Regions from separate parts of the Streptomyces sp. NPDC048002 genome, predicted to be linked through region 2. Evidence: riboswitches for the same ligand, from Rfam matches in the RefSeq annotation. Region 2 holds a riboswitch; each other region holds the start of a gene.
What was found. A riboswitch is a leader RNA that binds a small molecule or an ion and turns the genes downstream of it on or off. The one in region 2 is predicted to bind cobalamin.

Region 1: linked by a shared signal. The riboswitch ahead of AB0E07_RS19455 (cobalamin biosynthesis protein) and the one ahead of AB0E07_RS33895 (ABC transporter substrate-binding protein) in region 2 are both predicted to bind cobalamin.
Region 3: linked by a shared signal. The riboswitch ahead of AB0E07_RS01840 (prenyltransferase/squalene oxidase repeat-containing protein) and the one ahead of AB0E07_RS33895 (ABC transporter substrate-binding protein) in region 2 are both predicted to bind cobalamin.

Annotation. Positions count from the first base shown of each region.
Region 1 covers NZ_JBEZNL010000014.1:101,835-111,576, forward strand. Annotated here, with positions in the region: gene AB0E07_RS19420 (sirohydrochlorin chelatase) at 1-470, opposite strand, end outside; partial or broken gene AB0E07_RS19425 (cobalamin biosynthesis protein) at 506-883, opposite strand; gene AB0E07_RS19430 (ZIP family metal transporter) at 1,049-1,780, shown strand; gene AB0E07_RS19435 (cobyrinate a,c-diamide synthase) at 1,813-3,162, opposite strand; gene cobO (cob(I)yrinic acid a,c-diamide adenosyltransferase) at 3,162-3,761, opposite strand; gene AB0E07_RS19445 (putative cobaltochelatase) at 3,761-5,776, opposite strand; gene AB0E07_RS19450 (cobyric acid synthase) at 5,859-7,394, opposite strand; gene AB0E07_RS19455 (cobalamin biosynthesis protein) at 7,391-8,332, opposite strand; cobalamin riboswitch at 8,474-8,617, opposite strand; gene AB0E07_RS19460 (hypothetical protein) at 8,745-8,966, opposite strand; gene AB0E07_RS19465 (inorganic phosphate transporter) at 8,995-9,742, opposite strand, start outside.
Region 2 covers NZ_JBEZNL010000043.1:26,868-36,609, forward strand. Annotated here, with positions in the region: gene AB0E07_RS33870 (glycerophosphodiester phosphodiesterase family protein) at 1-680, shown strand, start outside; gene AB0E07_RS33875 (hypothetical protein) at 764-1,360, shown strand; gene AB0E07_RS33880 (MFS transporter) at 1,507-2,784, opposite strand; gene AB0E07_RS33885 (winged helix-turn-helix domain-containing protein) at 2,781-3,323, opposite strand; gene AB0E07_RS33890 (VOC family protein) at 3,497-3,844, shown strand; cobalamin riboswitch at 3,982-4,109, shown strand; gene AB0E07_RS33895 (ABC transporter substrate-binding protein) at 4,487-5,476, shown strand; gene AB0E07_RS33900 (iron ABC transporter permease) at 5,569-6,582, shown strand; gene AB0E07_RS33905 (ABC transporter ATP-binding protein) at 6,696-7,505, shown strand; gene AB0E07_RS33910 ((2Fe-2S)-binding protein) at 7,502-8,194, shown strand; partial or broken gene AB0E07_RS33915 (acyl-CoA dehydrogenase family protein) at 8,203-8,364, shown strand; gene AB0E07_RS33920 (enoyl-CoA hydratase/isomerase family protein) at 8,361-9,461, shown strand; gene AB0E07_RS33925 (PepSY domain-containing protein) at 9,532-9,742, opposite strand, start outside.
Region 3 covers NZ_JBEZNL010000001.1:417,857-427,598, forward strand. Annotated here, with positions in the region: gene AB0E07_RS01825 (aldehyde dehydrogenase) at 1-691, opposite strand, end outside; gene AB0E07_RS01830 (MBL fold metallo-hydrolase) at 874-1,899, shown strand; gene AB0E07_RS01835 (hypothetical protein) at 1,933-2,115, opposite strand; cobalamin riboswitch at 2,135-2,279, shown strand; gene AB0E07_RS01840 (prenyltransferase/squalene oxidase repeat-containing protein) at 2,396-3,631, shown strand; gene AB0E07_RS01845 (SCO2322 family protein) at 3,628-4,248, shown strand; gene AB0E07_RS01850 (energy-coupling factor transporter transmembrane component T) at 4,241-5,512, shown strand; gene AB0E07_RS01855 (ATP-binding cassette domain-containing protein) at 5,509-7,569, shown strand; gene AB0E07_RS01860 (ECF transporter S component) at 7,566-8,426, shown strand; gene AB0E07_RS01865 (transglycosylase SLT domain-containing protein) at 8,761-9,177, shown strand; gene AB0E07_RS01870 (hypothetical protein) at 9,281-9,460, shown strand; gene AB0E07_RS01875 (ATP-binding cassette domain-containing protein) at 9,614-9,742, opposite strand, start outside.

The DNA.
Region 1 (9,742 bases), on a different contig from region 2:
GCCGCCGCGTGCACCTCGGCGTTGGCGGCGGGATCGGTGGATCCGGGGCCGGTGAGCAGTACGGTGACGTCCGCGCGGCTCCCGGGGTCCCGCCCGCCGAGCGCCTCGTCGAGCCGTCGCTCCAGCACGTCCAGGAGCGCGGGGCGCGGCCCCAGGGGGCGGCCGTAGGAGCAGGAGAGCCCGGGGTGGCGCTCCCGCTCGCGGTCCAGCGCCGCCCGGATGCCGTCCCGGGCCTGCCCGGCGGACAGCAGTGTCAGCGGCACCGCGGCGACGCTGCGGGCGCCGCGCTCCACGAGTTCGGCGACCGCGGCGCCGAGCGGCGGCTCGGCCCGTTCCACGAAGCCGCCCGCGACGGACAGCTCCGGGTGCCGGCGGGCCAGCTCCCGGACGAGGCCCCGGAAGGCCTCGGCGCCCGCCTCGTCGCGAGTGCCGTGGCCTGCGACGAGCAGGGCGGGCGGTGGGCTGGTCACGGCTTCTCCTCAAGGCGGGCGGGGTGGTGGTGCGGGACGGCGGTGGAGCCGGGCCCGGGACGTCGTACCACGGCGCAGGTGGCCAGGGCCGACTTCCGCTTGGGCACGAGGAGTTCACCGCCGTGCCGGAGGGCCGAGGCCTCGGCGACCGACGGGGTGCCCACGGCCGCGAGCGCGGCGGCGGAGGGGTTCGGCACGGCCACGGAAGCCAGTTCGGCGGCGGCGTACGTCACCAGCGGCACCCCCAGCCGCCGTGCCGCCTCCACGATGCCGGGTTCCTCCGACTTGGCGTCCACGGTGGCGAGTTCGGCGACCGACCGGACCGGCAGGCCCGCCAGCGCGCCGTGGATCAGCGTCAGCAACTCCTCGGCGGACACTCCCGTCGAGGCGCCGACGCCGACGACCAGGCCCGGCTCGGGTGGAGTCCTGCCGTCGGGGGCGTCGGCCATGGGGTCGGTCCTCTTCTTGCGGAGCGTGGGCGGGGTCTGCGGGGCGTGGGTGGGGTCTGCGGGGAAAAGTCAGTGGGCACGCGGGCGTCGGACACGCGCGGACGCCCGCCGATCCGATAGCAAGGCACCATGGCGGTCCTTGTCGCGCTCGGCGCGTTCCTGATGACGCTGGCCGGCGGCTGGACGGCCCAGCGGGTGACCGACCGTCGCCATCTGGTGCTGGGCCTCGCGGGGGGCCTGATGCTGGGCGTGGTCGGGCTCGACCTGCTGCCCGAGGCGCTGGAGGCGGCGGGCGAGGAGATCTACGGCGTCCCGGCCGCGCTGCTGCTGTTCGTGGCCGGGTTCCTCCTGGCCCACCTGGTGGAGCGGCTGCTGGCGGTCCGTCAGGCGGCGCACGGCGCCGAGGAGTCGGACGGGCGGACCCCCGAGGTCGGCCTCACGGCGGCCGCGGCGATGGTCGGCCACAGCGCGATGGACGGGGTCGCGATCGGCGCGGCCTTCCAGGTCGGCGGCGGCATGGGCGCGGCCGTCGCGCTCGCGGTGGTCGCGCACGACTTCGCGGACGGCTTCAACACGTACACGATCACCAGCCTGTACGGGAACGCCCGCAAGCGGGCGCTCGCCATGCTGTACGCGGACGCGTTCGCGCCCGTGGTGGGTGCGGCCCTGACTACCTTCGTGACCATTCCCGAGGGACTGCTCGGCGGCTATCTGGGCCTGTTCGGCGGCGCGCTGCTCTACCTCGCGGCGGCGGAGATCCTGCCCGAGGCCCACCATCAGCACCCGGCCCGCTCCACGGTGCTGTGCACGATCGCCGGGGCGGCGTTCATCTGGCTGGTGGTGGGCACGGCCGGCGGCTGACCGCCCCGCGGCGACGTTCGTCGGCCTGCCTCTCACGGCCTGGCGCACCTCTCCACGAACCGGCCGGCCACCTCGGGCCGGGCCGCCCAGTGAGTGTGCAGATAGCTCGCGTGCACGCCCTGTTGCACGAAGCCCTCCACCCGCCGGTGCGGGGTGTGCATGCCCCAGGCGGGAGCCGCCCCGGCGCCCGGCTCCACCACGGTCCGGTGGAACTCGTGCCCGCGCATCCGGGTCCCGGCGGCGGCGAGCGAGCTGTCGCCGACGGCCACCGCGTCCCGGTAGCCGAGCGTGAGCCGCCCGCTCATGCGCGCGCTCGCGTCGAGGACCCCGCACATCGGCTGCCCGTCCAGCTCGCGGCAGAGATAGAGCAGCCCGGCGCACTCCGCGGCGATCGGGGCGCCGTCCGCGGCGAGCGTCGCGACGGCCTTGCGCAGCGGCTCGTTGGCGGACAGCTCGGCGGCGTACATCTCCGGGAACCCGCCCCCGATCACCAGACCGCCGGTGCCCTCGGGCAGCGACTCGTCGCGCAGCGGGTCGAACGGCACGACCTCGGCGCCCGCGGCGGTGAGCAGCTCGGTGTGTTCGGCGTAGGAGAAGGTGAAGGCGGGGCCCGCGGCGAGCGCGACCCGCGCCCGTGCCCCCGCCGGCGAGGCCGGCGGCGGCTCCCAGGTCTCGCAGGACAGCGGGCCCGCGCTCCGCGCCAGCGCCAGCAGCGCCTCCAGGTCGCAGCCCGCGCGCACCTGCTCCGCCATCGCCGCGACGGCGTCCAGGGCCTCCGCCCGCCGCTCCGCGACCGGGATGAGCCCCAGGTGCCGGGAGGGCGTGTCCACCCGGGCGGCCCGCCGTACGACCCCGAGCACGGGCAGCCCGGTCTCGTCCAGGGCGTCCCGCAGCAGCTCCTCGTGCCGGTCGGAGGCGACCTTGTTCAGGATGACGCCGCCGAGCCGCACCTCGGGATCCCAGGAGGCGAACCCGTGCACGAGCGCCGCCACCGAACGGGACTGCGAGGAGGCGTCCACCACCAGCACCACCGGCGCCCGCAGCAGCTTCGCCACCTGCGCCGTGGACGCCAATTCACCCTGCCCGGCGGCCCCGTCGTACAGGCCCATCACGCCCTCGACCAGGGCGAGGTCGCAGCCGCGCGCCCCGTGCCGGAACAGCGGCCCGACCCGTTCGGGCCCGCACATGTACGCGTCGAGGTTGCGTCCCACCCGCCCGGTCGCGAGCGCGTGGTAACCGGGGTCGATGTAGTCCGGCCCCACCTTGTGCGGGGACACGGCGAGGCCCCGCTCGGTGAAGGCGGCCATCAGCCCCGTGGTGATGGTGGTCTTGCCGCTGCCCGAGGCGGGCGCGGCGACGACCAGCCGGGGGACCTGGGACATCACCACTCGATGCCCCTCTGCCCCTTCTGCCCGGCGTCCATCGGGTGCTTGACCTTGGACATGTCGGTCACCAGGTCGGCGAAGTCCACCAGCTGCGCGGGCGCGTTCCGCCCGGTGATCACGACGTGCTGGGTGCCGGGCCGGTCGCGCAGCACCTGGACGACCTCGTCCGGGTCGACCCAGCCCCAGTGCATCGGGTAGGCGAACTCGTCGAGGACGTACAGCTTGTAGCGCTCGGCCGCGAGGTCCCGCTTGACCTGCTCCCAGCCCTCCTTGGCCTTCTCCTCGTTGTCGAGCTGCGCGTCGCGCTGCACCCAGGACCAGCCCTCGCCCATCTTGTGCCAGTCGACCGTGCCGCCCTCGCCACAGGCGCCGAGCACCCGCAGCGCGTTCTCCTCGCCGACCTTCCACTTCGCCGACTTGACGAACTGGAACACCCCGATGGGCCACCCCTGGTTCCAGGCGCGCAGCGCCATGCCGAACGCGGCGGTCGACTTGCCCTTCCCCACGCCCGTGTGCACCATCACCAGCGGCCGGTTCCGACGCTGACGCGTCGTCAGTCCGTCCTGCGGCACCACACTCGGCTGCCCCTGAGGCATTACGCGGCCCTCCTCTGTACGTCCTTCACCAGACCGGCGATGCTGTCCGCCCGCAGCTCGTCGAGGGTCACCGCCGTACCCCCCAGTTCGCCCGCGAGCTGCCCCGCGAGCCCCAGGCGCACCATCCCCGACTCGCAGTCGACGACCACCGAGGCGACCTGCTCGGCCGCGAACAGCCGGGCCGCCCGGCCGGCCAGCGCGACCGGCTCGGGGCCGCCGGTGGCCCGCCCGTCGGTCACCAGGACCAGCAGCGGACGCCGCGCCGGGTCCCTGAGCCGCTCGATCCGCAGCACCTCGTGGGCCTTCAGCAGCCCGGCCGCCAGCGGTGTGCGCCCACCGGCCGGCAGCGACTCCAGCCGGGCCGCGGCGGCGTCCACCGACGAGGTCGGCGGCAGCGCCACGTCCGCGGCCGTCCCCCGGAACGTCACCAGCCCCACCTTGTCCCGCCGCTGGTAGGCGTCGAGCAGCAGCGACAGCACCGCGCCCTTCACGGCACTCATCCGCTGCCGCGCGGCCATCGACCCGGAGGCGTCCACGACGAACAGCACGAGATTGCCCTCGCGCCCCTCCCGGACCGCCTGCCGCAGATCGTCCCGCCGTACGACGAGCCCCGGCCCGGACCGGCCGCGCGCCCGCTGCTGCGGGGCCGCCGCCTGCACGGTCGCCGCCAGGTGCAGCTTCGTCAGCGTGCCGCGCGGCCTGCGGGCCCCGGTGGTCCGCCCGTGCTCGGTCCGCGCCCGGGACCGCCGCCCGGCGGCACCCTGGCCGATCCCGGGCACGCTCAGCACCTTGGTGCGGAACGGCTCGGCGGCCCGTACGGCGGACTGCTCGCCCGCGCCGGCCGGCCGGGGCCGGCCGTTCTCGCCGTCCTCGGGCGGTGCCCCCGTCTCCCCGCCCTGGGGACCGGTCTCGGGCGCGGGTGCCCCGCCGCCCCCGCCCCCGCCGGGGCCCTGCGGACCGGGACCGGGACCGGGGTCGGGGTCCTCGGGGCCGGGATCGTCGTCGCCGGAGAACTCCTCCAGCGTCCGGTCGAGCTTGTCCTCGTCCAGACCCGGCGCGTCGAAGGGGTTGCGGCGCCGGCGGTGCGGCAGCGCCAGCAGCGCGGCCTGCCGTACGTCCTCGGCCAGCACGTCCGTCCGCCCGGCCCAGGCCGCCAGCGCGGTCGCGGTGCGCGCCATCACGATGTCGGCCCGCATGCCGTCCACCTCGAAGGCGGCGCAGGTCGCCGCGATCTGCCGCAGCGCCTCGTCGCCGAGCTCCACCGAGGGCAGCAACTCCCGCGCCGTGACGATGCGTTGGCGCACCGCTGCCTCCTCGTCGGCCCATCGGGCGGCGAAGCCCGAGGGATCGTCGTCGTAGGCGAGCCGCCGCCGGACCACCTCCACCCGCTGGTCGGGCTCGCGCGAGGCCGAGACCTCCACGGTCAGCCCGAACCGGTCGAGCAACTGCGGCCGCAGCTCGCCCTCCTCGGGGTTCATCGTCCCGACGAGCAGGAACCGCGCGGCGTGCCGCACCGAGACGCCCTCGCGCTCGACGTAGGACGCGCCCATCGCGGCCGCGTCCAGCAGCAGGTCGACCAGGTGGTCGTGGAGGAGGTTGACCTCGTCCACGTAGAGCAGACCCCGGTGGGCGTCGGCCAGCAGGCCGGGCTCGAACGCCTTCACGCCCTCCGCGAGGGCCCGCTCGATGTCCAGCGCGCCGACCAGCCGGTCCTCGGAGGCGCCGACGGGCAGCTCCACCATCCGGGCGGCGCGGGCACCGCCGCTGCCGGGCTCATGGGGTCCGTCCGGGCAGGCCGGATCGGGCCGCTCGGGGTCGCAGGAGAAGCGGCAGCCGGGGACGACGGACACCTCGGGCAGCAGCGCCGACAGGGCGCGTACCGCCGTCGACTTGGCGGTGCCCTTCTCGCCCCGCACGAGGACACCGCCGACCGCCGGCGACACCGCGTTCAGCAGCAGCGCCAGGCGCAGGTCGTCCTGGCCGACCACGGCCGTGAACGGGAAAGGGGTGGTCACTGTCGGCCCTCCGAGTCGCCTTGCGCCTGCGGACGTATGACGTCGCCTCGCGCTTCCGTATGGATGACACCCGCCGGCGCGCTCACGCGGGCGCTCCCGGCGGCACGAACGGCAGTCCGGCCGGCGCGCCCGACTCGATGAGCCGCCACAGCGCGTCGGTGTCCGCGTGCTGCTCGATCAGATCCCCGAGCCGGTCCAGCTGCTCCTCGCGCAGCGCGGCGAAGGAGGTGCCGGCGGCCGGTACGAACCGGCGCCCCGAGGCCGCCGCCACCTCGCGCAGGAACGCGCGCCGGAAGCCGTCCGACTCCAGCGAGCCGTGCCAGTGAGTGCCCCAGGTCTGCCCGACCCGGCAGCCGTCCAGGGCGTGCCCCTCGGCATCGGTCATGAACGCCTCCCCACCGGTGACGTCGGCGACCCCGTGATGGATCTCGTACCCCTCGACCGGCTCGCCCAGGGCCTCGCCGGACGGACGGGTGAGGGTCTTCTCGCGGGCGAACCGCACCCGCACCGGCAGCACGCCCAACGCCTCGACCACGCCCTCGCGGCTCTCCACCTCGTCCTCGATCCGCTCGCCGAGGATCTGGTAGCCGCCGCAGATCCCGAGCACCGGCAGCCCCTCGGCGGCCCTTCGGCGCAGGGCGTCGGCGAGCCCCCGCTCGCGCAGCCACGCCAGCGCTCGGACCGTGCCCCGGGTGCCGGGCACCACGACCAGGTCGGCGTCGGCCAGTTCCTCGGGCCGGTCCACGAACCGCACCACGACGCCCGGTTCGGCGGCCAGCGCGTCGACGTCGGTGAAGTTCGACATCAGCGGGATCGCGCAGACCGCGACCCGCAGCACGTCCGCCCCGACGGGCGGCGCGACCGACGACTCCCGGACCGTGCCGCGCAGCGACACCCGCAGTCCGTCCTCCTCGTCGATCCCGAGCCCGTGCCGGAAGGGCAGCACCCCGAACGTCGGCCGTCCGGTGAGCCCGAGCAGCATGTCCAGGCCCGGCTCCAGCAGGGAGACGTCGCCGCGGAACTTGTTCACCAGGAACCCGGCGATCAGCGCCTGGTCCTCGGGGGAGAGCAGCGCGACGGTACCGAAGAACGAGGCGAACACCCCGCCGCGGTCGATGTCGCCGACCACGACCACGGGCAGCCCCGCGTTGCGCGCTATGCCCATGTTCACGATGTCGGTGCGCCGTAGATTGATCTCGGCCGGCGATCCGGCACCCTCGCAGATCACCGCGTCGTAGTCGGCACGCAGCTCGGCCAGACAGTCCAGCACCGTGCCGAGGAGCCGCTGCTGCCGTCCGCCGTGGTAGCCGCGCGCGCTCAACTCGCCCACGGGCTTGCCCATCAGGACGACCTGACTGCTCTGCTCGCCGCCCGGCTTCAGCAGCACGGGATTCATCAGCGCGCTCGGCTCGATCCGGCAGGCCTGGGCCTGCATGGCCTGCGCCCGCCCGATCTCGGCCCCCTCGCGGGTCACGAAGGAGTTCAGCGACATGTTCTGCGCCTTGAACGGGGCCACCTTGACGCCCTGGCGCACCAGCCACCGGCAGATCCCCGCGGTGACCACGCTCTTCCCCGCGTCGGAGGTCGTCCCGGCGACCAGCAGTCCGCCCCCACTCATGACGTGCCCCCCTTCAGCGCGGCACGCGCCGCGACGCTGACGCCCAGGGCCAGCCATCCCACCCGCCGGGACAGCCGGACGGCCCGCTCGATGTCCGTGACCGCCACGGCCCGCCCCGGGCCGTTCAGCACCGGCCGGTGCTCGACACGTCCCCCGTACGACAGGGTCCCGCCCAGGCGCACCCCCAGGGCGCCGGCGAACGACGCCTCCACCGGCCCGGCGTTGGGGCTCGGGTGCTTGCCGGCGTCGGCGCGCCAGGCGCGTAGCGCACCCCGGGGATTCCCCCCGGCGGCGGTGGCCAGGGCGGCGGTCAGCCGGGCCCCCGGCCAGCCGGCGACGTCGTCGAGGCGGGCCGAGGCCCAGCCGTAGCGCCGGTAGCGGGGCGACTTGTGGCCGACCATGGCGTCCAGGGTGTTGACGGCCCGGAAGCCCAGCAGGCCCGGCACCCCGCCGACGGCCCCCCAGACCAGGGCGCCCACCACCGCGTCGGAGGTGTTCTCGGCGACGGACTCCACGACCGCCCGCGCGATCCCGTCGGCGTCCAGGGCCTGCGGGTCCCGCCCGCACAGATGCGGCAGCCGCGCCCGCGCGGCCTCCACGTCGCCGGACTCCAGGGCGCGCCCGACGCCCCGCGCCTCCCGGGCCAGTGAGGTGCCCCCCACCACGGCCCAGGTGGCGGCGGCGGTCAGCGCGACGGAGGCGGCGGGGGAGCGGCGGGCGGCCGCGGCGGCCAGTGAGCCCACGGCCACGGCACCGCCCGCGCAGACGGCGGTGTGCAGCGCGCCGCGGCCCCGGTCGTCCCGCCACAGCAGCCGTTCCACGGCACCCGCGGCGCGGCCGAACACGGCGACCGGGTGCCCGCGGCGCGGATCGCCGAGGAGCAGGTCACCCAGGAGGCCGGTGGCGGCGCCGTACGCGAAGACGCGATCGGCCCGCATCGGCTCAGCCGGCCGAGCGGTCGTTCGGAACCCGGGCGTCGCGCCGGGCGGAGAACCGGTAGAACCGGGAGAACCGGTCCTTGCACCTCGGGGGGCAGCCGCGCATGGCGATACGTCCTCACTCAGGGTGTCCGCGCCCTGGCTCGACTGGATGGGCGGTGAGAGTTCCTGGCTCCCGGGGGATTGCTACCCCGGTGACAGTGGCGGGACCGCGCCGGAGTCGCACCGGCTTCCTCTTCTGCCGCCCTACATGGCCCGGGCAGTCCACCACGGGTCCCGAAGGGCCGTCAACTTGCCTTTGACCTGCGAAGGGAGAGTGTGCTGTGGCCCACATCGGCAGGTCAGAAACCCGCCCTGTGGGGACGGCGTCGGACGCCGTCCCCACAGGGCGGGTGGAGGAGTGCGGGCCGGGTCAGGCCACGATCAGATAGATGCCGTAGCCCACCGCCGCCGCGCACGCGGCGAAGCAGGCGTACGCGCCGGTGACCGCGAGGGCGGCGGAGCCGCCCTGTTCCGCCGCGCGCTCGCGACGGGACAGGCCCTGGATGCCGAGGGTGAACAGGGCCACCAGCGCCACGGTGACCACGAGGCTGACGCCGAAGACGGAGCCGAGAGCCGCCCAGTCGATCTTCATGATGCTTCTTCCTTAACCGGGTGGGGGGTCAGACGGTGGCCTGCGACGGCGCCGGATCGCCGGCCGGGGCCGGGATGGTCGCCGCGAGGTCCTCGGTCACCGGGCCGGCCGGCGGCGGGGTCACCGCGGCCATCGCCTGGGTCACGACGCCCACGGGCTCCTCGGTCTCGTTGACGTTGGTGTGGTCCACGACCTCACGGCGCGAGATCTTCCAGATCGCGGCGCTGGAGCCGATCAGGAACACCGCGACGAGGGCGGTGCCCCAGTCACCGAACCCGCAGACCCACTCGGCGAGCGCGGCGACCAGGGCCGCGGCCGGAAGCGTCAGGCCCCAGGCGACGAACATCCGGGTCGCGGTGGACCAGCGGACCACACCCCCCTTGCGGCCGAGGCCCGCGCCCATCACCGAACCGGAGACGGAGTGCGTGGTGGAGAGGGAGAAGCCGAGGTGGGAGGAGGCCAGGATGACCGTCGCCGCGCTGGTCTGGGCGGCGAAGCCCTGCTGCGGCTGGAGGTCGGTGAGGCCCTTGCCCATGGTGCGGATGATCCGCCAGCCACCGAGGTAGGTGCCGAGCGCGATGGCCACGCCCGCGGAGAGGATGACCCACATCGGCGGGTCGGAGTCGGGGGCGAGGGTGCCGCCGGCGACGAGGGCGAGGGTGATGATGCCCATCGTCTTCTGCGCGTCGTTGGTGCCGTGGGCCAGCGAGACCAGACCGGCGGAGGCGATCTGCCCGGCGCGGTAGCCCTTCTCGGAGGACTTGCTGCCCTCGGCC
Region 2 (9,742 bases):
ACCTGCACCTGACGTCGTACAACCCGAGCGGCGCCGCGCTGGAAGCCCGGCCGGAGACCGTGCATCAGCTGCATGACGCAGGGGTCGCCATCATGGTGTGGACGATCGACTCGGCCGCGAAATGGAAGCTGTACGACGAGTACGGCGTCGACGCGATCATCACCAACCGGCCCACTGAGCTGATCGGTTGGACCCAGTCCCAGGCCCAGCAGGTCACTCCCGCGACGGCCGTGACCGTCACCTCGCCCGCCGACGGCGCCCAACTGGACCGCGCCCAGCGTCCCGTGATCGCGGTGGACGTGGACAACGCCGAGGCCGCGCAGACCGTCATCACCGTCGACGGTGTGCCGCGCGAAGCGGGGGAGGAGCTGGCCCTGACGGAACTGACCGCCGGCGAACACACCTTGACGGTCAAGGCGACCGGTCCCTCGGGTACCGCCACGGCGACCAGCACCTTCACCGTCAAGGCCGACCGGGCCGGGCTCGGGCACCTGATCCTCGCCTCCCGCGGCAAGCAGAGCACGGTGTCCGTGCTCCTGACGCAGCTCGCCCACGGCAAGTACTCGCTGCTCGCCAGAACCGCGGAACTGGCCGCCCGGCAGAACGCGCTCCCGGCATCCGCGGCGAAGCTGATCGCGTCCGACGCCCGACAGCTCGACTCCGGTACCCAGGGCAACTGACAGAGCACGGCTCTCGTGTGTGCGGGCGGGGCCCCCTTGGGCAGTTTGAGTCCGAAGTGGCCGCGCCTGCCGTCGGGAGACCCATGTCGATCACCGAGTCCTTGGGGGCTCCGTTGCTCACCGTGGCCGTCACGCTGGGCGGCGGCTGGCTTGTCACCACCCGGGTCGCCGACCGTTGGGAACAGGTCAGGAAGAGCCGCGAGATGGATCTCGCGGCAGCTCAGGACTTCCAACGCCTCTACGGCGAGTTCGTGGCCGTTTGGAAGACGTGGAACGCCCTCACGGGCGGCCACACGCCTGTCACCACGCCCGAGCATCCCGGCTGGGGCTGCCTCGAACGGGCCACCACCGCCGAGGGCCAGATCGAGGCGCTCATGGCCAAGTTGGCCGCGGAGCGCTTCCTCACCGAGGACGAGATCGACATGCTCGGCGGTGTCCGCCAGGCGTTCAAGGTCGTCCGCCGGAGTATCAGACAGGGAAGACCCATCGCCTGGAACTCCTCGGGAGCCAGGCCCTACCAGGCGATCAAGACACTGTCGGCGGCCACGTCCGTACTCCTCAACACGGCGCCCCGTAAGCGTAGTCGGCCCAGCGCCACCGTCGCCGCCCGCAACTTCCGTGAGATCACGGACAATCGCCACGAGGCCACTTGGATCGACGCCGCGCGGCGCTTCCACTGACGACGGCGGTACCTCGGACCGCGAGCCCAGCGGTCGGTGTGCTCAACCCCGCAGCCGCGCCCTGAGCACGTCCACCTCGCAGCCCGGTGATCCGGGCCGCCGTCGCTCGGTTTGTCGCGGTGCGCGGGAGGCTGGATGACGCCTCGTCAAGAGGTCAGGCTCCGAGGGGAGTCCTGGGTCGCTGCCTCATCGTCCCGCGCGGCGGCACGCAGGGCCGCCTCCACGCGGCTGTCGCTGGTCATCGTCGCCGTGACCGCCGTCATCGCCAGGAGCAGACCCGCGGCGGTGTACAGAGGGGTGCGTACGTCGTAGGCGGTGGCCAGCCAGCCGCCGAGGAAGGCGCCGAACGGGGCGGCGCACATGGCGAGCATCCGGGAGGTGGAGGTGACCCGGCCCATCAGGTGCGTCGGGACGATCGCCTGACGGAGGGAGGGAGCGAGGACCATCGTGGCGCCCATGCCCGCGCCGCAGACGGCGAGCGCGAGGCCCGCGAGGTACGGGTTCGAGGCGGTGGCGAGGCCGAGGACGGCGAGTCCCTCGACCGCGGCCGTGCAGGTCAGCGCCGTGCCGGTGCCGAGGCGGCGGCCGAGGAAGGAGGCGATGCCCGCGCCGACCAGTCCGCCTGCCGCCTCCGCCGTGAGCAGCAGGCCGAAGCCGAAGGTGCCGATGCCCAGGCGGTCGTGGGCGAAGAGGGCGAGGACCGTCTCCACGGCGATGAAGGCGATGTTCCCGACCGCCGGACGCAGCGCGAGCCCGAGCAGCAAGCGGTCGCGGAAGACGTACGAGGCGCCGGCGCGGGCCTGTTGGAGCAGCGACTCGCGGGCCTGCGGAACGGGTCGGGGCGCCGCGGGCAAGGACCGTACGAGCAGGGCCGAGAGGGCGAACGAGACCGCGTCGGCGAGGAGCGGAACCGCCCGCCCGAGAGTGAGCAGGGCACTGCCCGCGGGGGGCCCGGCGAAGCCGGACATCGCCGTCTGGGTCCCGCGCAGGCGGGAGTTGGCCCGCTCCAGCAGCGCGGGGTCACGGCCGAGGAGGTCCGGGAGGTAGGCCGAGGCGGCCGTGTCGAAGAAGAGTCCGCCGAGGCCGAGGAGGAAGGCGACGGTGGCGAGCAGCGGGATGCTCAGCAAGTCCAGGGCCGCGGCTGCCGCCGGTACCACGAGCAGTGCCGCCCGCGCCGCGTCGGTGACCCACATCGTGACGCGTCGGTCCCAGCGGTCGACCAGGGCGCCGCCGAGCACCCCGAAGAGCAGCCACGGCAGGGTTCCGGCGGCGGTGACGACGGCGAGTGCCATCGGATCCCGGGTCAAGGTCAGCGCGAGCAGCGGCAGGGCGGCATGTGACACACCGTCACCGAGTGAGGAGATCGTCTGCGCGGTCCACAGCCGTCCGAACCCGGTCGGCAACTTGCTTATGGGTGACGTCATTTGGCGTCCTCCTCGGCGGCCTGTGCGCGCGAGGCCGGGTGGAACAGGGCGAAGACGAGGGAGGTGTCCGGCAGGGACGGATCGGACAGCGCCCGGTACTCGTCCGCCAGCGCCTCCAGTCGCGTCCCCAGCTCGGCGAACTGTTCGTCGGTGAGGCGCAGATGCGCCATGCGGACGTGCCTGGCGCTGTCCGCGGAAGCCCTCTCCAGGTCCGCCATCGCGTGCCGCATCAGGACGTCCGGGCCGCCCTCGCCCGGGTCCGGCAGCACGATCGACCGCGCGGCCATGGCGTAGTAGCGCTCGGTGACCCCGCGTACCTTCCGGGTCCGGACCACCTTCACCAGTCCGGCCCGCTCCAGCAGCCGTACGTGGTAGCTGGAACTCCCCTTCGCGAGGCCCACTCGGTCGGCGATCTGCGTGATGGTGGCGGGCTCGAAGCGGAGCACGGCCATGATCCGGTGCCGCGTGAGGTTGGAGACGGCACGCAGCTGTTCGTCCGTGGTGACGTGAAAGGTCTCGGGAAGGTCGTCGGCAGGCATGCGAGCAATGGTCAACGACTCTTGACCATTGCGCAAGGGGATTGTGGACACTGAACGTGGTGGTGGGCCTTGTCCGGGATCTGCGGTGCGTGCGGCGGCCGTTGTGGCGTAGTACTGCTGGGGAGCCTCAACCTGAGGCTCAACGCCCGATCTGTGTTGCCTTGGAGTTGTCGATGGCCGTTCGTCGTGTCGTACCCAATGTCCGGTCGGAGGCTGTGGAGGAGAGCCGCGAGTTTTACGGGCTGCTGGGGTTCGAGAAGGTCATGGACCACGGCTGGATCATGACGCTCGCGTCGCCGTCGAGCCCGACCGCGCAGATCAGTCTCATGGGCGAGGACAAGACCGCGCCCGTCACCCCGGACCTCAGCGTCGAGGTGGATGACGTGGACGCGGCCTACGCGGCTGTGCGGGAGAGCGGTGCGGAGATCGTTCATCCCTTGCAGGACGAGGAGTGGGGGGTGCGGCGGTTCTGCGTGCGCGACCCCAACGGCCAGGTGGTGAACGTACTGGGGCACCGCTGACGGGCAGGGACGGCGGGGGCGCGTGTCGCGTGCGCACGGCGCTCGCGTGGGGCGTGTCACCCCGGTCCGTTGCCGGGCGGGCGTGGTGGACCGGGCCGACCACGTGCCATGATGGCTCGCGACAAAGGCGACGGCGGAACGAGGAAGCCGGTGTGAATCCGGCGCGGTCCCGCCACTGTGATCGGCGAGCGGACCCCGAACAGACCACTGCCCGGATGCGGGTGGGAAGGCCGGGGCGAGCCTTGACCCGAGAGCCAGGAGACTCACGCGGTCGCCTCCTCGACGTAGCTGGGGCGGATTTCCCCGGAGAGGAGGGCGTGTAGTGATGCCCTTGGAGGGGTTGCGACCCGGCTCGATGCCCTGCGGCCACGGCGTACCGTGGTCGACCGCGGGGGTTGCGCGCCGCCCGCTGACACCCGGTTTCCCGCGGCTCCGTACCCTTGCCCCGCTCCGTCTTGTGACCCCGCTTCCACCTACCCGGTGCGGTCGTTCAGCGGCTCCGGCTGCCGTCGCGACCCCGTAGCCGAGCGGGGGCGACGCCGCTTACCCGGTCGTCGACACTCGACGCGAGTGCCCCCAGCCGTGCCCCGGACCGTGATCCGGACCGTTCCCGTGCCATCCCTCGGTGAGAGGACCCACCCCATGACGGGCAAGCGCCCTGTGACCCTGCTGTCGGCGATAGCCGCGGCCCTGCTGATGTCCGGCTGCGGTGAGAGCGCCACGCGGGACGATGCCGCTCCGAAGGGTGCCGCCGCCGACGGTTACCCGGTGACGGTGTCCAACTGCGGGGTGAGGACGACCTATCAGCGTCCCCCGGAGCGAGCGGTGTCGCTCAACCAGCACGCCACGGAGGTCATGCTGGCACTCGGCCTGGAGAACTCGATGGTGGGTACGGCCTACCTCGACGACGAGATCCTCCCCGAGTACCAGGACGCCTACGACGGCATCGACGTCATCGCGAAGGAGTACCCGTCCTTCGAGACGCTGCTGGCGGCCGAACCCGACCTGGCGTACGGGGGGTTCGCCTCCACCTTCGACGAGAAGGACGGCCGCAGCCGCGAGGCCCTGTCCGACGCGGGCATCAACTCCTACCTGAACATCGAGGAATGCCCCTCCGGCCCCGTGACGATGGCCACGATGGACCAGGAGATCCGCAACGTCGCCAAGATCTTCGGCGTCTCGGAACGCGCCGAATCGGAACTGAAGGAACTCCACGCCACCCTCGACACGGTCGAGGAGAAGCTCGACGGAGTCGATCCGGTGGACCTCTTCGTCTACGACAGCGGTGACAAGACCGCGTTCACGGCCGGCGGGGCCGGTATCGGCAACGAGATGATCGAGCAGGCCGGTGGCGTGAACCTCTTCGCCGATCTGGACAAGGCGTTCGGTGACGTGTCCTTCGAGCAGGTCGCCGAACGGGCGCCCGAGGTCATCGTCATCTACGACTACGGCGACCAGACGGTCGAGGACAAGAAGAAGTTCCTGCTGGCGAACCCGGCCCTGAAGGACGTACCCGCCATCAAGAACGAGCGGTTCGCCGTGCTGCCCCTGTCGTCCACGGTGCTGGGCGTCCGGGTCCCCGCAGCGGTGGAGTCCCTGGCCCGCCAGATCCACCCGGACCGCTTCAAGTGAGTGAGGCGGCGGAACTGACCGAGGAGCAGGGCACGAAGTCCGCCCTCCCCGCGGTGCGGGACGGCGGCGCCGATGGCCGGCGCACCCGTCGGATGCCCTTCCCGCTCGTGCTACTGGTGCTCGGCGCGCTCGTCGTGGTCGCGGCCACGTTCGGGATCGCCGTCGGGTCGATCAGCGTCCCGGCCGGACAGGTGTGGGGCATCCTCCTGCACCGGGTGCATCCGGCGCTGGCCGATCCGACCTGGACCCCGGTCCGCGAGACGATCGTCATCGACGTACGGCTGCCGCGGGTGCTGCTCGCCGGGGTCGTCGGCGCGGGCCTGGCGGTGTCCGGGATGGCCCTTCAGGCCCTCGTGCGCAATCCGCTCGCCGACCCGATGCTGCTCGGGGTCTCCTCGGGCGCCTCGGTCGGCGCGGTGCTCGTCGTCGTCCTCAACCTCTCCCTGTTCGGGGTCTTCTCCCTGCCGATCGCGGCCTTCCTCGGGGCACTGGCCGCGCTGGTCGCCGTCTACTTCCTGGCCCGCTCCGGTGGCCGGATGACCACCGTCCGGCTCGTGCTGGCGGGCGTGGCGACCGCCGAGGTGCTGTCGGCGCTCGCCAGCTTCCTGATCGTCACCTCCGACGACCCGCACAAGACGCAGTCGGCGCTGCGCTGGATGCTCGGCGGGCTGGGCGGCACCACCTGGACCGTGGTCTGGATCCCCGTGGGCGCCGTCCTGCTCGGCACCGCCGTCCTGCTCGGCGTCTGCCGGCCGCTGAACCTGCTGCTCGCGGGGGAGGAGGCGGCCGTCGCGCTCGGTCTGGACGTGCACCGCTTCCGGGCGGCGCTGTTCACGCTGGTCGCGGTGATGATCGGCACGATCGTCGCGGTCAGCGGCCAGATCGGCTTTGTCGGCCTGATCATGCCGCACGTGGTGCGCCTGCTCGTCGGCGCCGACCACCGCCGTGCGCTGCCCGCCGCCGCCCTGCTAGGCGCGGCGTTCCTCATCGCCGCGGATCTCGCGGCACGCACGGTCATGAGTCCGGAGGAGATTCCGGTGGGCATCCTCACCGCCCTGGTCGGCGGTCCCTTCTTCCTGTGGCTGATGCGTCGGAGGACAGCATGACGAGGACGACGGAGACGCCGAGCGAGAAGCCGACGGAGAAGCCGACGGAGAAGCCGACGGAGAAGGCGACCGCCAAGGCGACGGAGAAGGTGATGGAGAAGACGGTGGATCCGATGTCGGTCACGGCCGCGCCCGGCACCCTGGCCGTGGAGGACGTCTCCGTCGTCGTCGAGGGACGGGCCCTGGTGGACCGGGCGTCCCTGCGCGTGGACCCCGGCGAGGTGGTCGGCCTCGTCGGACCCAACGGGGCCGGCAAATCGACCCTGTTGCGCACCGTCTACCGGGCGCTGCGTCCGACCTCGGGACGGGTGCTGCTCGACGGTCAGGACGTCCGGCGGATGAAGGGCAAGAGCCTCGCCCGGCTGCTCGCCGCCGTTCTCCAGGAGTCCGCCGGCGACTTCGAACTCTCCGTCTACGACGTGGTGGCCATGGGCCGTACCCCGCACAAGCGGCCCTTCGACGGGGACGACGCCGACGACCGTGCCGTCATCATGGCCGCGCTCGCCGAACTCGACGCCGCCGGACTCGCCCGTGCCCCCTTCTCCCGGCTGTCGGGCGGCGAGAAGCAGCGCGTGCTCATCGCCAGGGCCCTCGCCCAGCGGGCGGGCACGATGGTGCTGGACGAGCCGACCAACCACCTCGACCTGCGCCACCAACTCGACACCCTGCGCCTGGTCCGGCGGCTCGGGGTGACGGCCCTCGTCGCGCTCCACGACCTCAACCTGGCCGCCGCGTTCTGCGACCGGATCTGCGTGCTGGCCGGCGGCCGCGTCGTCACCACCGGTCCTCCCGCGCAGGTCCTCACCGCCGAACTGCTGGCCGATGTCTACCGCGTCGACGCCGAGGTGACCAGGCGCCCCGGCACCGGTGCGCCGCCCATCACGCTCCTCACGGGCACCGACTCCTTCGGGAGGCCGAAGTGAACACCTCACGCCAGGCACCCGGGACCGTCGTCGCCGAAGCCCTCCAGGACATCGCGGCGTTCGGATCCTTCTTCTCCGTCGAGTCGGGCGGCCCAGCCGAGGGTTGGCATCCGGTCGAGGAGGCGTACGCCCGCGGCTTCGCCGACCTCGTCGCGGCGACCGCGGACCGCTACGGCACCGGTGAACTGCGCATCGGCGCCTCCATCGTGCAGCTCGGGCACGCCGCCCGCCTGTGGTCACCCCTGCTGGCCTGCACGGTCGTGCACGCGATCGTCCCCGATCTGAGCCGGGTCCTGCGCGCCGACGACGGCCCCGCACTGCGCCTGCCCGCGGACCCCGACGGCTGGTACGCCCCGGCGATACCGCGGCTCACGGAGGTGCTGTACGAGATGGTCATGACCCGGCACCTGGACGTGCTCGCCGCCGGACTGCGCGTCAAGGTGGCTCCCGGACTGCTCGCCGGCAACGCGGCGTCGGCGCTGGTGGAGGCGGCGCGGGCCGTCCTGACCGCCCGCCCGGACCTGGCCGACCCCCTTTCCGCACTCGTCGCGGGCCTGCTGAACACGGGCCGGCTGAACGGCACCGGAAAGGTCCTGGGACCCGATCTCACCTTCCGCAGGCGCAGCTGTTGCCTCTATTACCGGGTGCCTTCCGGTGAGAAGTGCGGCGACTGTTCCCTGGCCCGATGAACGGCCCCGTCGCCGACCGGGCGTAGCCACCGCACGGCGGCTACGGTCACCTCCGTGAGTACGGCACTGACAAGATCGACCGAGACCTGCGGTTCCAACAAATGCTGGAAGGAACCGACGAGATCATGCGTGTCATCGTGGCCCGCGGACTGACGGAGGCATTCGGATGAACGACGTCCTGTTCCATGTGACGGGCCGGGCGGGCCATATCACCCTCAACCGCCCCAGGGCCCTGAATGCCCTCACCCACGACATGGTGTCGCGCATCGACCAGGCGCTCACGGAGTGGGAGGACGATCCGGCGATCGAGACCGTGGTCATCAGCGGTGCGGGAGAGCGCGGTCTGTGCGCCGGCGGTGACATCCGCGCCATCCACGACGACGCCCGCGACCGGGACGGCAGCGCCTCGGCCGCGTTCTGGCGCGACGAGTACCGGCTCAACGCCCGTATCGCCCGCTACCCCAAGCCGTACGCAGCCCTCATGGACGGCATCGTGATGGGCGGAGGCGTCGGCGTCTCCGCGCACGGCAGCGTCCGGATCGTCACCGAACGGTCCAGGATCGCGATGCCGGAGACCGGCATCGGTTTCGTCCCGGACGTCGGCGGCACCTACCTGCTCGGCCTCGCCCCCGGTGAGCTGGGCACCTGCCTCGCGCTGACGGGCGCGCAGATCGGCGCCGGGGACGCCCTGCTGTGCGGGCTGGCAGACCACTATGTGCCCTCGGCCCAGTTGGGCGATCTCGTCGACGACTTCGCCCACCTGCCCGCGCGCGAGGCCGTCGCCCGCCATGTGACGCCCGATCCCGAGGGGGAGCTGCCCGGCCGCAAGGAATGGATCGACGCCTGCTTCTCCGCCGACACCGTCGAGGAGATCGTGCGACGGCTCCTCGCCCACGGTGACCCGGCCGCCAAGGAGACCGCCGAGACCCTGCTCGCCAAGTCCCCGACCTCGCTCAAGGTCACCCTCGCCGCGGTGCGCCGGGCCCGCCGTCTCGGAGTGCTGGAGCGGGTGCTGGACCAGGAGTACCGCGTCTCCTGCGCCGCCCTCACCGCACCCGATCTGGTGGAGGGCATCCGTGCCCAGGTCATCGACAAGGACCGCAACCCCCGATGGTCGCCGACGACACTCGACGAGGTGACCGACGCCGACGTCGAGCGGTTCTTCACCCCTCTCGGCGAGCGTGAACTCGGCCTCGCCACCGCCGACCAGCAGGACGGGATGGGCGCCTTCGCCGACCAGCGGCCCCCCGAGTTCCGGCACCGCTGAGCGGAGTCCGGCAGGACCGTGCGGTCCGCACTCGGTGCCGAGTGCGGACCGCACGGGAGCCCGGGTCCCGTCAGGCGCCGGCCGGGGGAGTCGCGGCCCGCCGCCGCTGGAGCAGCGGGAGCACGGCGTCCAGGACCAGGAAGGCCAGCAGGGACCAGCCCAGCAACGGGAACGCCCAGCCGACCGCGGCCACCACCGGTACGGCGACGACCAGCGCCGGCCAGGGCAGGTGCCGCCAGGTGCCGCGCGCCGGCGCGCGGCCGACGAGGGCACGGCGGTCG
Region 3 (9,742 bases), on a different contig from region 2:
CGGTGAAGGAGACCTTGTCGACGCCCGGGTGCCCGACGAGGTACTCACTGACCTCGCGGTCGGCGGGCAGGATCGACAGCACACCTTCCGGCAGCCCGGCCTCGGCGGCGATCTCCCCGAGGAGATAGGCGTCCAGCGGCGACTCGGGCGACGGCTTGAGCACGACCGTGCAGCCGGTGAGCAGCGCGGGCGCGAGCTTGGCGGCGGCGACGAACTGCGGGACGTTCCACGGCACGACGGCCGCGACGACCCCGACGGGCTCGCGCCGGACGAGGATCCGGCCGAGGACGCCGTCGCGCTGCTCCTCGTAGGTGAAGTTCCGGGCGACGGTGATCGCCGAGTCCCAGACCATCATCGCGCCGAGGGCCTGCGCGAGGACGCTCCAGGAGTACGGGGAGCCGTTCTCGGAGGAGATCACGCGGGCGATCTCCTCGTGCCGGATCGCGATGGCGTCCTTGATCCGGGTGACGACCTCGATCCGCTCGTCCAGGGTCGCGCGCGGCCAGGGCCCTTCGTCGAAGGCCCGCCGGGCCACGGCGACGGCCCGGTCGACGTCGGCGGTGGAGGCGTGCGGCACGCGCCCGAAGACCTCCTCGGTGTGCGGCGAGATCACCTCGATGACGTCCTTGCCGAGGGGGTCGGTCAACTCCCCGCCGATGAACAGCTGTCCGTGTTCCACGAGCTCGGTCATGGCCGACGCCTCCTGCGGAGCCGAAGCGGGTTGTGTGGGTCGGATCCGTTGCGTTGCTTGATTTCTGACGGTGCTTGATTTCTGACGGTGCTTGATTTCTGACGGTGCTTGATTTCTGACGATGCTTCAGAACTGATACCAGTTCTAGTTATAGTGGGCAATGGCCGCGAGGCGGAGGGCAGATGACGAACACGCACGAGCACGGCGGGGGCGTACGGTCCGTCCAGGTTCCGATCCCGGACAACCCCCTCGGGCACACGCTGGTGTACGTGATGGACACCGACCGGGGCCCGGTGCTGATCGACACCGGCTGGGACGACCCCGCCTCCTGGGACGCCCTCACCGAGGGGCTGGCGGCCTGCGGCACCGCGGTCGAGGAGATCCACGGCGTGGTCGTCACCCACCACCACCCCGACCACCACGGCCTGTGCGGCAAGGTCCGCGAGGCGTCCGGCGCCTGGATCGCGATGCACGCCGCGGACACCGCGATCGTGCGCCGCACCCGGTCGGCCGAACCCGAGCGCTGGTTCACGTACATGACGGCCAAGCTCACCGCCGCCGGCGCCCCCGAGAAGCACGTGGCACCCCTGCGCGGCGCCCGCCGCAGCACCCTGCCCGGCCTCTCCCCCGCCCTCCCGGACCGCGAGATCGTCCCCGGCGAACTGCTCGACCTGCCGGGCCGCCGACTGCGCGCGATCTGGACCCCGGGCCACACCCCCGGCCACGTCTGCCTGCACCTGGAGGAGGAGCACCCGGCCCAACTTCCGGGCCGCGGGCGCCTGTTCTCGGGCGACCACCTCCTCCCCCGCATCACGCCCCACATCGGCCTGTACGAGGACCCGGACGACACCACCGTCACCGATCCCCTCGGCGACTACCTCGACTCCCTGGAACGGGTGGGCCGACTGGCCCCCGCCGAGGTGCTACCGGCCCACCAGCACGCCTTCACCGACGCGCCCGCGCGCGTAAGGGAGTTGCTCGCGCACCACGAGGAGCGCCTCACCGGTCTGCTCGCCCTGCTCTCCGAACCCCTCACTCCCTGGCGGCTGGCGGAGCGCATGGAGTGGAACCGGCCCTGGGAGCGGATCCCCTACGGATCACGGAACATCGCGGTGTCGGAGGCCGAGTCGCACCTGCGCCGCCTGGTGAAGCTGGGCCGAGCGGAGGCGGTCACGGGCAGTGATCCGGTGACGTACGTGGCCGTCTGAGCCGACTCGACGCAGGTGGCCGTCCGATCCGGCTCAGTCCCCTTCCGGGGCTCCCCGGTCCGTGAAAGCACGCACCAACCGCTCCGCCTCGCCGAGCGCTTCGATCTCGGCCACCGTCATGGTGGGGTTGGCGGCGCGTCGGCGCCGGGCCTCGGCCAGTCCCGCCTCCGTGACGTCCGAGGGGTCGGAGAGGAGCGCGACGAGTGTCGCGCGCACCGGCCCGGCACAGCCTCCTCCCAGGCGCTTCCCTACGGGCCGGTAGAGTGGCCGCGTCGTCACTACACCCGTACAGGGAGAAGCCGGTGCAAATCCGGCGCTGACCCGCAACCGTGAGCAGTCGCGAGGCTGTGAGCCGGACCGCCCCGTACGGCATGTGAACGGCTCGCGTGCGCCGGCGGTCCGTCGGCGCACGGGCACCGTCGAGGTCTACGGAGCCGAGCCGCCCGGGGTCGTCCCGCGCTGCCCGGCTCCCTTCAGGGAGAGGCACCCGCCGATCATGAACGTCCGCCGCAGCGCCGCGGCCCTGGCCGCCACCGCCGTGATCGGCCTGGCCACGCCCGCCCTGGCCGCGTCCCCGTCGCCGTCGCCGTCGCCGTCCGTGGCGATACCGTCCGGCCTGTACGGCACCAGCGACCCGACCTACGACGGTGTCTGGCGCCAGTCGCTCGCCCTGGTCGCGCAGTACCGGTCGGACGTCGAGCCCGCCGAGAAGGCCGTCGACTGGCTGCTCGGGCAGCAGTGCGCGAACGGGGCGTTCGCCGCGTTCCGCGCCGAGCCCGCCCAGGACTGCGACGCCAAGGTGATGGTCGACACCAACAGCACCGCCGCCGCGGCGCAGGCCCTGTCCCTGGCCGGGGACGGCGACCGCATGGACGACGCCGTCAAGGCGGTCACCTGGCTGAAGAGCGTGCAGAACAAGGACGGCGGCTGGGGCTACACGCCCGGCGGCGCCAGCGACGCCAACTCGACCTCGGTCGTCATCGGCGCCCTGAACGCCGTGGGCCAGGACCCCGGGACCGCCGTGAAGGACGGCAAGTCGCCCTACGACGCCCTGCGCGAGCTGGCCCTGTCCTGCGCGGACGGCGGTGCCTTCGCCTACCAGCCGGACAAGAAGGGCAAGCTCGCCGCCAACGCGGACGCGACGGCGGCGGCCGTGGTCGGCATGAAGGGCATGAGCATGGTGTCGGCGAAGGCCGCCGACGACACGGAGCTCGCCTGCGCCACCGCCAAGGCCTCCGACCCCGGGCAGTCCGCCGCGAACGGCGCGTCCTACCTGGCCGGGGAGATGGCGAAGGACGGTCACCTGGTGTCGGCGCTGCCCGGTGCCGAGGACCAGCCCGACTACGGCAACACCGCCGACGCGGTCGTCGCGCTCGCGGTGACGGGCGGCCCGGAGGCCGCGCGGAAGCCGCTGGCCTGGCTGGAGGAGAACTCCGCGGACTGGGCGAAGCAGAGCGGCCCCGCCGCGTACGCCCAGCTGATCCTGGCGGCGGAGGCGGCCGGCGCGGACCCGCGTGACTTCGGTGGCGCGAACCTGGTGAGCCAGCTGAACGCGACGGGCCCGGAGCCGCGGACGCAGACCGGCTCCTCGGACGCGTCCGAGGAGAAGAAGGACGAGGAGAAGGACGAGGACGGCGGCGTCAGCGTCTGGTGGATCATCGGCGTCGGCGCGGTCGCCGGTATCGGCGTCGGCTTCCTCATCAGCGGACGCAACAAGGGGCAGCGGCAGTGATCCGCCGGGCCTGCGCACTGCTGGCGGCCGTGCTCCTGGTGTGGACGGCCGCACCGGCGCAGGCCGCCACCTACCGCTACTGGTCCTTCTGGGACCACGACGGCTCCTCGTGGATCTACGCCACCCAGGGGCCGTCCGTGGCGGTCCCCTCGGACGGCGACGTCCAGGGCTTCCGGTTCACGCTCAGCGAGGACTCCGCGCAGGCCGCCCAGCCGCGTGGCGCGGCGGACTTCGACGTGATCTGCGCGCGCACCCCGGCGCGGGCGGGCGAGAAACGGGTGGCCCTGGTCATCGACTTCGGCACGAAGGCGGACTCCCCGTCGGGCGAGACCCCGCCGCGGCCGCGGACGGTGTGCGCGCGGGTCGGTGAGGACGCGACCACGGCCGAGGCGCTGGCGCGGGTGGCGAAGCCCCTGCGGTACGACACGAGCGCGCTGCTCTGCGCGATCGACGGCTACCCGGCCAGGGGCTGCGGGGAACAGATCGCGAAGACCCCGGCCGGCGAGGGCAAGGGCAAGGGCAACGGTCCGTCCCTCGGCCTGTGGGCGGGCGTCGCGGGAGTGGCGGCCCTGGGAGCGGCGGCGGTCTGGCAGGCACGCCGACGCAGGCATGCGTAACCCGGCGGACCGCGGCGCTCTTACGGGCCGCGCGGACCGCGGCACTCGTACGGACCGCGATGTTCGTACGGACCGCGCCACGCGTACGGTCCGCGCCGGCGGAGACAAGGGCAGCGGCGGCGGCGCTACGGGCGACGCCCCCGCCCTCCCCGCAACCCGCCCGCCCGCGCAACTGCACCCCGGCGCCTGGTGGTTGTGGGCCCTGGGACTCGGCGCCGCGGCCACCCGCACCACCAACCCCCTCCTGCTGGCGCTGCTCGTGGCGACGTCCGCGTACGTCGTCGTGACCTGCCGCCGCAGCACCCCCTGGTCCCGCTCCTACGGCGCCTTCGTCAAGCTCGCCCTCGCCGTCATCCTGATCCGGCTGGTCTTCGCGGTGTTCCTGGGCTCGCCCATCCCCGGCACCCACACCCTGTTCACGCTCCCCGAGGTCCCGCTCCCCGACTGGGCGCAGGGCATCCGGCTGGGTGGCCGGGTGCACGCGGAGGGCCTGCTCGTCGCCCTGTACGACGGCGTACGGCTCGCCACCCTGCTCATCTGCGTCGGCGCGGCGAACGCCCTGGTCAACCCGTCCCGCCTGCTCAAGTGCCTGCCGGGGGCGCTGTACGAGATGGGCGTGGCCGTCGTCGTCGCGCTCACCTTCGCCCCGAGTCTCATCGCCGACGTCCAGCGTCTGCGCGCCGCCCGGCGCCTGCGGGGCCGCCCGGACAACGGCATCCGGGGCCTGCTCCAGGTCGGCCTGCCGGTCCTCGAAGGCGCTCTGGAACGCTCCGTCGCCCTCGCCGCCGCGATGGACGCCCGCGGGTACGGCCGTACCGCCGACGTACCGGCGCGGGTGCGCCGCACCACGACCGCGTTCACCCTCGGCGGCCTTCTCGGCGTGTGCGCCGGCACCTACGGCGTCCTCACGGCCGAGGGCGGGGCGTACGGGCTGCCGCTGCTGCTGGCCGGGCTGGCCGCCGCCCTGGTGGGCCTGCGCCTGGGCGGGCGCCGGGCGGCCCGCACCCGGTACCGCCCGGACCCGTGGGACGTGCGGGCCTGGCTGGTCACGGGCTCCGGCGTGGCGGTCGCCGCGCTGATGTTCGTGGCCGCCTCGGCCGATCCGGGCGCCCTGGAGCCGGGTGTGCTCCCGCTGACCGCCCCCACCCTGCCGTTGTGGCCCGCGGCCGCGATCCTGCTCGGCCTGCTGCCGGCCTTCGTAGCCCCCACGCCCCCCACGCCCCCCACTCCGTCCGCCGCCGCCCCGAGGGAGCCGTCGTCGTGATCCGCTTCGAGAACGTCTCCGTGACGTACGACGGCCGTACCGAACCCACCGTCCGGGACGTCGACTTCGAGGTCCCGGAGGGCGAACTCGTCCTGCTGGTCGGCCCGTCCGGCGTGGGCAAGTCCACGGTCCTCGGTGCCGTCAGCGGGCTGGTCCCGCACTTCACGGGCGGCACCCTGCGCGGCCGGGTCACGGTGGCGGGCCGGGACACCCGCACCCACAAGCCCCGCGAACTCGCCGACGTGGTCGGCACGGTGGGGCAGGATCCGCTGTCCCACTTCGTGACGGACACGGTCGAGGACGAACTCGCCTACGGCATGGAGTCGTTGGGACTGGCGCCGGAGGTGATGCGGCGCCGGGTGGAGGAGACCCTCGACCTGCTGGGTCTCGCCGGTCTGCGGGACCGGCCGATCGCCACCCTCTCCGGCGGCCAGCAGCAGCGGGTGGCCATCGGCTCGGTGCTCACCCCGCACCCTCGGGTGCTGGTGCTGGACGAACCGACCTCGGCGCTGGACCCGGCGGCCGCCGAGGAGGTCCTCGCGGTCCTCCAGCGGCTGGTGCACGACCTCGGCACGACGGTCCTGATGGCCGAGCACCGGCTGGAGCGGGTGATCCAGTACGCCGACCGCGTCGTCCTGCTGCCCGGTCCCGGCGAGGCCCCGGTGCTGGGCGCCCCGGCCGAGGTCATGGCGGTCTCCCCGGTGACCCCGCCCGTGGTGGACCTGGGCCGCCTGGCGGGCTGGACCCCGCTCCCCCTGACCGTACGAGACGCCCGCCGCCGCGCGGCACCCCTACGGGAACGACTCGGCGAGCCCACGACCGACACGGCCGGGAAGCCCCTCACCGGCCCGGCCGGGAATCCCGTCACCGGCCCGGCCGGGAAACCGGTCGCCCGCACGGCCGCGAAGCCCTCCCCCGACACAACCGGAGAACCCGCCGCCGACACGGCCCGGCAACCCGCCGCCGACACGGCCGGAGAACCAGTCGCCGACACGACCCGGAAGCCCTCCCCCGACACAACCGGGCAACCCGTCACCGACACAACCGGGGAACCCGTCACCGACACGGCCGGGGAGCCCGACGCAGGCGCGGCCCACCAAGCCGCCGCAGACTCGGCCGCGAGGTCCGACGACACCAGTACCCCCCGGCCTCCCGCACCCTCCGCCCCCACAACCCCCCGGCCTCCCGCACCCTCCGCCCCCACACCCCCCCGACGTCCCGCACCCTCCGCTCCCCCCACCCCCCGTCGCTGGTTCCGGCGCGCGCCGGTGTCGAAGGGGGCCGCCGGCCCCGAGGCGCCCGTACGTCTCCCCGCCGAGGTGAGCGGGCTCGCCGTCACCCGTGGCGGGGTCCGCGCCCTGCGCAAGGTGGACGTGACCGTCGGTCCCGGCGAGACGATCGCGCTCATGGGCCGCAACGGCGCCGGAAAGTCCACGCTCCTCTCCTCCCTCGTGGGCCTGCTCGCCCCCACCAGGGGCACGGTCCGGGTCGGCGGCGTCACTCCCCACCGCACCCCGCCCCCCGAACTGGTCCGCCACGTGGGCCTCGTCCCACAGGAACCGCTGGACCTCCTCTACGCCGACACCGTCGCCGCCGAGTGCGCGGCCGCCGACGCCGACGCGCAGGCCGACCCCGGCACCTGCCGTGCCCTGGTCGGCGAGCTGCTCCCCGGCGTGGCCGACGACACCCACCCCCGGGACCTCTCGGAGGGCCAGCGCCTGGCGCTCGCCCTGGCCGTCGTACTGACCGCCCGCCCGCCCCTACTCCTGCTGGACGAGCCGACCCGGGGCCTGGACTACGCGGCGAAGGCCCGGCTGGTCACCGTGTTGCGCGGACTGGCCGCCGAGGGCCACGCGATCGTCCTGGCCACCCATGACGTGGAGCTGGCCGCGGAGCTGGCGCACCGGGTGCTGCTGATGGCCGAGGGCGAGATCATCGCCGACGGCCCGACCGCGGACGTGGTCGTGTCGTCGCCGTCCTTCGCCCCGCAGGTGACGAAGATCCTCGCCCCGCAGCACTGGCTGACCGTGGCCCAGATCGAACGGGCCCTGGCATGACCCCGACGCCCACCCCCACCCCGCCCCCGGCCACGCCCCCGACGCGCCAGGCGCGCCCGATCCGGCTGGGCCCGCGCTCCCTGGCCGCCCTGACCCTGGTGAGCGCGATCGGCCTGGCCGTGATCTGCCGTCCGCTCATCGCGGCACCGGAGTCCCAGGCGAGCGCCCACGCCCAGGACGCGCCCTGGCTCTTCGCGGCGCTCCTGGTCCTCCTGGTCGCCGTCGTCGCGGCGACGATCTCGGAGTCCGGGCTCGGTCCGAAGGCGGTGGCGATGCTCGGCGTGCTGGCGGCGACCGGCGCGGCGCTCAGGCCGCTCGGCGCGGGCACGGCGGGGATCGAGCCGATGTTCTTCCTGATGCTGCTGAGCGGCCGGGTCCTCGGACCGGGCTTCGGCTTCGTCCTCGGGGCGCTCAGCATGTTCGCCTCCGCGCTGCTCACGGGCGGGGTGGGGCCGTGGATGCCGTTCCAGATGCTGTCGATGGGCTGGTTCACGATGGGCGCGGGGCTGCTCCCCGGCCCGGACCGGCTCCGGGGCCGGGCGGAGCTGCTGATGATCGCCGCGTACGGATTCCTCGCCGCGTTCGTCTACGGCACGATGACGAACCTCGCCGGCTGGCCCTTCCTGGGCGAGCTGTCCTCCAACATCGCCTACGACCCGGACGCGGGCCTGCCGGAGAACCTGGCCCGGTTCGTCGCGTACTGCCTGGCCACCTCGCTCGGCTGGGACCTGGGCCGGGCCCTGGTCACCGTGGCCCTCACGCTCACCCTCGGCCCGGCCATCCTCAAGGCCCTGCGCCGAGCCACCCGCAGAGCCGCGTTCGAGGCCCCGGTCACCTTCGACGACCGCACTGCGTGAGCCCCCGCGGACCGACTGTCAGACCTTTGGTGAAGCACCCCACATGACCCACATCACCTACGATCCGACCTAGTCGGACAATTCGGACGCCATGTCCACGCCATAACACCCCCTGACCTGCACCTTGAGAGCCGAGTCACACGGACCCCGGTCACCCCACATACGACCACAACTAGCAAAAGCGGTCATTGCGGACCTCTTCCCGGCCTGCTTCTCTGGATGACGTCGCACGGCGCCGACAAGCCCACGGGCCTCGGCGCCGACGCATGTCCCCCACGCCCCGAGTGGTCCGGATGTGCGGCGGCCGCAACGTCCCCGACGAAAGGTCACCGCCTTGTCCGCCGTTTCCGTCATTCGACGCGTCGCCTCCCCGAAGAAGGCTCTCGCCGGTGCCGCTGTGGCCGCTGTCGCCACCGGTTCGATCATCGCCGCGGCGCCCGCGCAGGCCGCCACGACCGGCGCCTCCTCCGCCCAGGCCACCGCGAAGAAGATGATCGGCAACTCGGCGCAGTACCAGTGCTTCTCCAAGATCGTCGAGCACGAGAGCGGCTGGGACGTGAACGCCACCAACGCCTCGTCCGGCGCCTACGGCCTCGTCCAGGCCCTGCCCGGCTCGAAGATGGCCTCCGCCGGCTCCGACTGGAAGACCAACGCCGCGACCCAGATCGAGTGGGGCGTCGACTACATGAAGGACCGCTACGGCAGCGCCTGCGGCGCCTGGAACTTCTGGCAGGCCAACGGCTGGTACTGAGCCGCAGCCGACCACACAGAGAACCGCACCCGTGCCCACACGGGTGCGGTGTCGTTTGTAGGGATGTACTTCTTAGAACTACGTCCCTACATAAGAGGCCGCCATGCCGCGACGCCGTCACCGGAACCTCCCCAAGCCACCCCACGTCTTCGACCGTGACTGGGAGTGGAGCGAGCTGACCGCGTTCGTCTCCGACGAGGAGCCGGGGCCACGCCTGGGGGTCGTGTCCGGACGCCGCAGGCAGGGCAAGAGCTTCTTCCTCGAAGCACTCACCGAGAGGTGATCCTCGTCGACCTGGAGCGCCTGCACGGCGGGGCCCGAGCAGTCGGGCTCCGTCACGCCGGATCAGGCTTCGAACGAGTCGGCGTTGAAGCAAATGACCTGCCTTCCAGCCGGCAGGAAGACACGATCCGAATCGGCTTGACCTGCCCAGTGCCTACTCGTGTCGCGAGATCAGTTCCGTGTACGCGCCCTCGGCCGTCCGACCCGCGGCTGTGCCGTCAGGAGCAAAGGCCAGGAATGCGCTCGTGGTTCCCGAGTGGAGCACCCTGCCATCGGCCAAAAC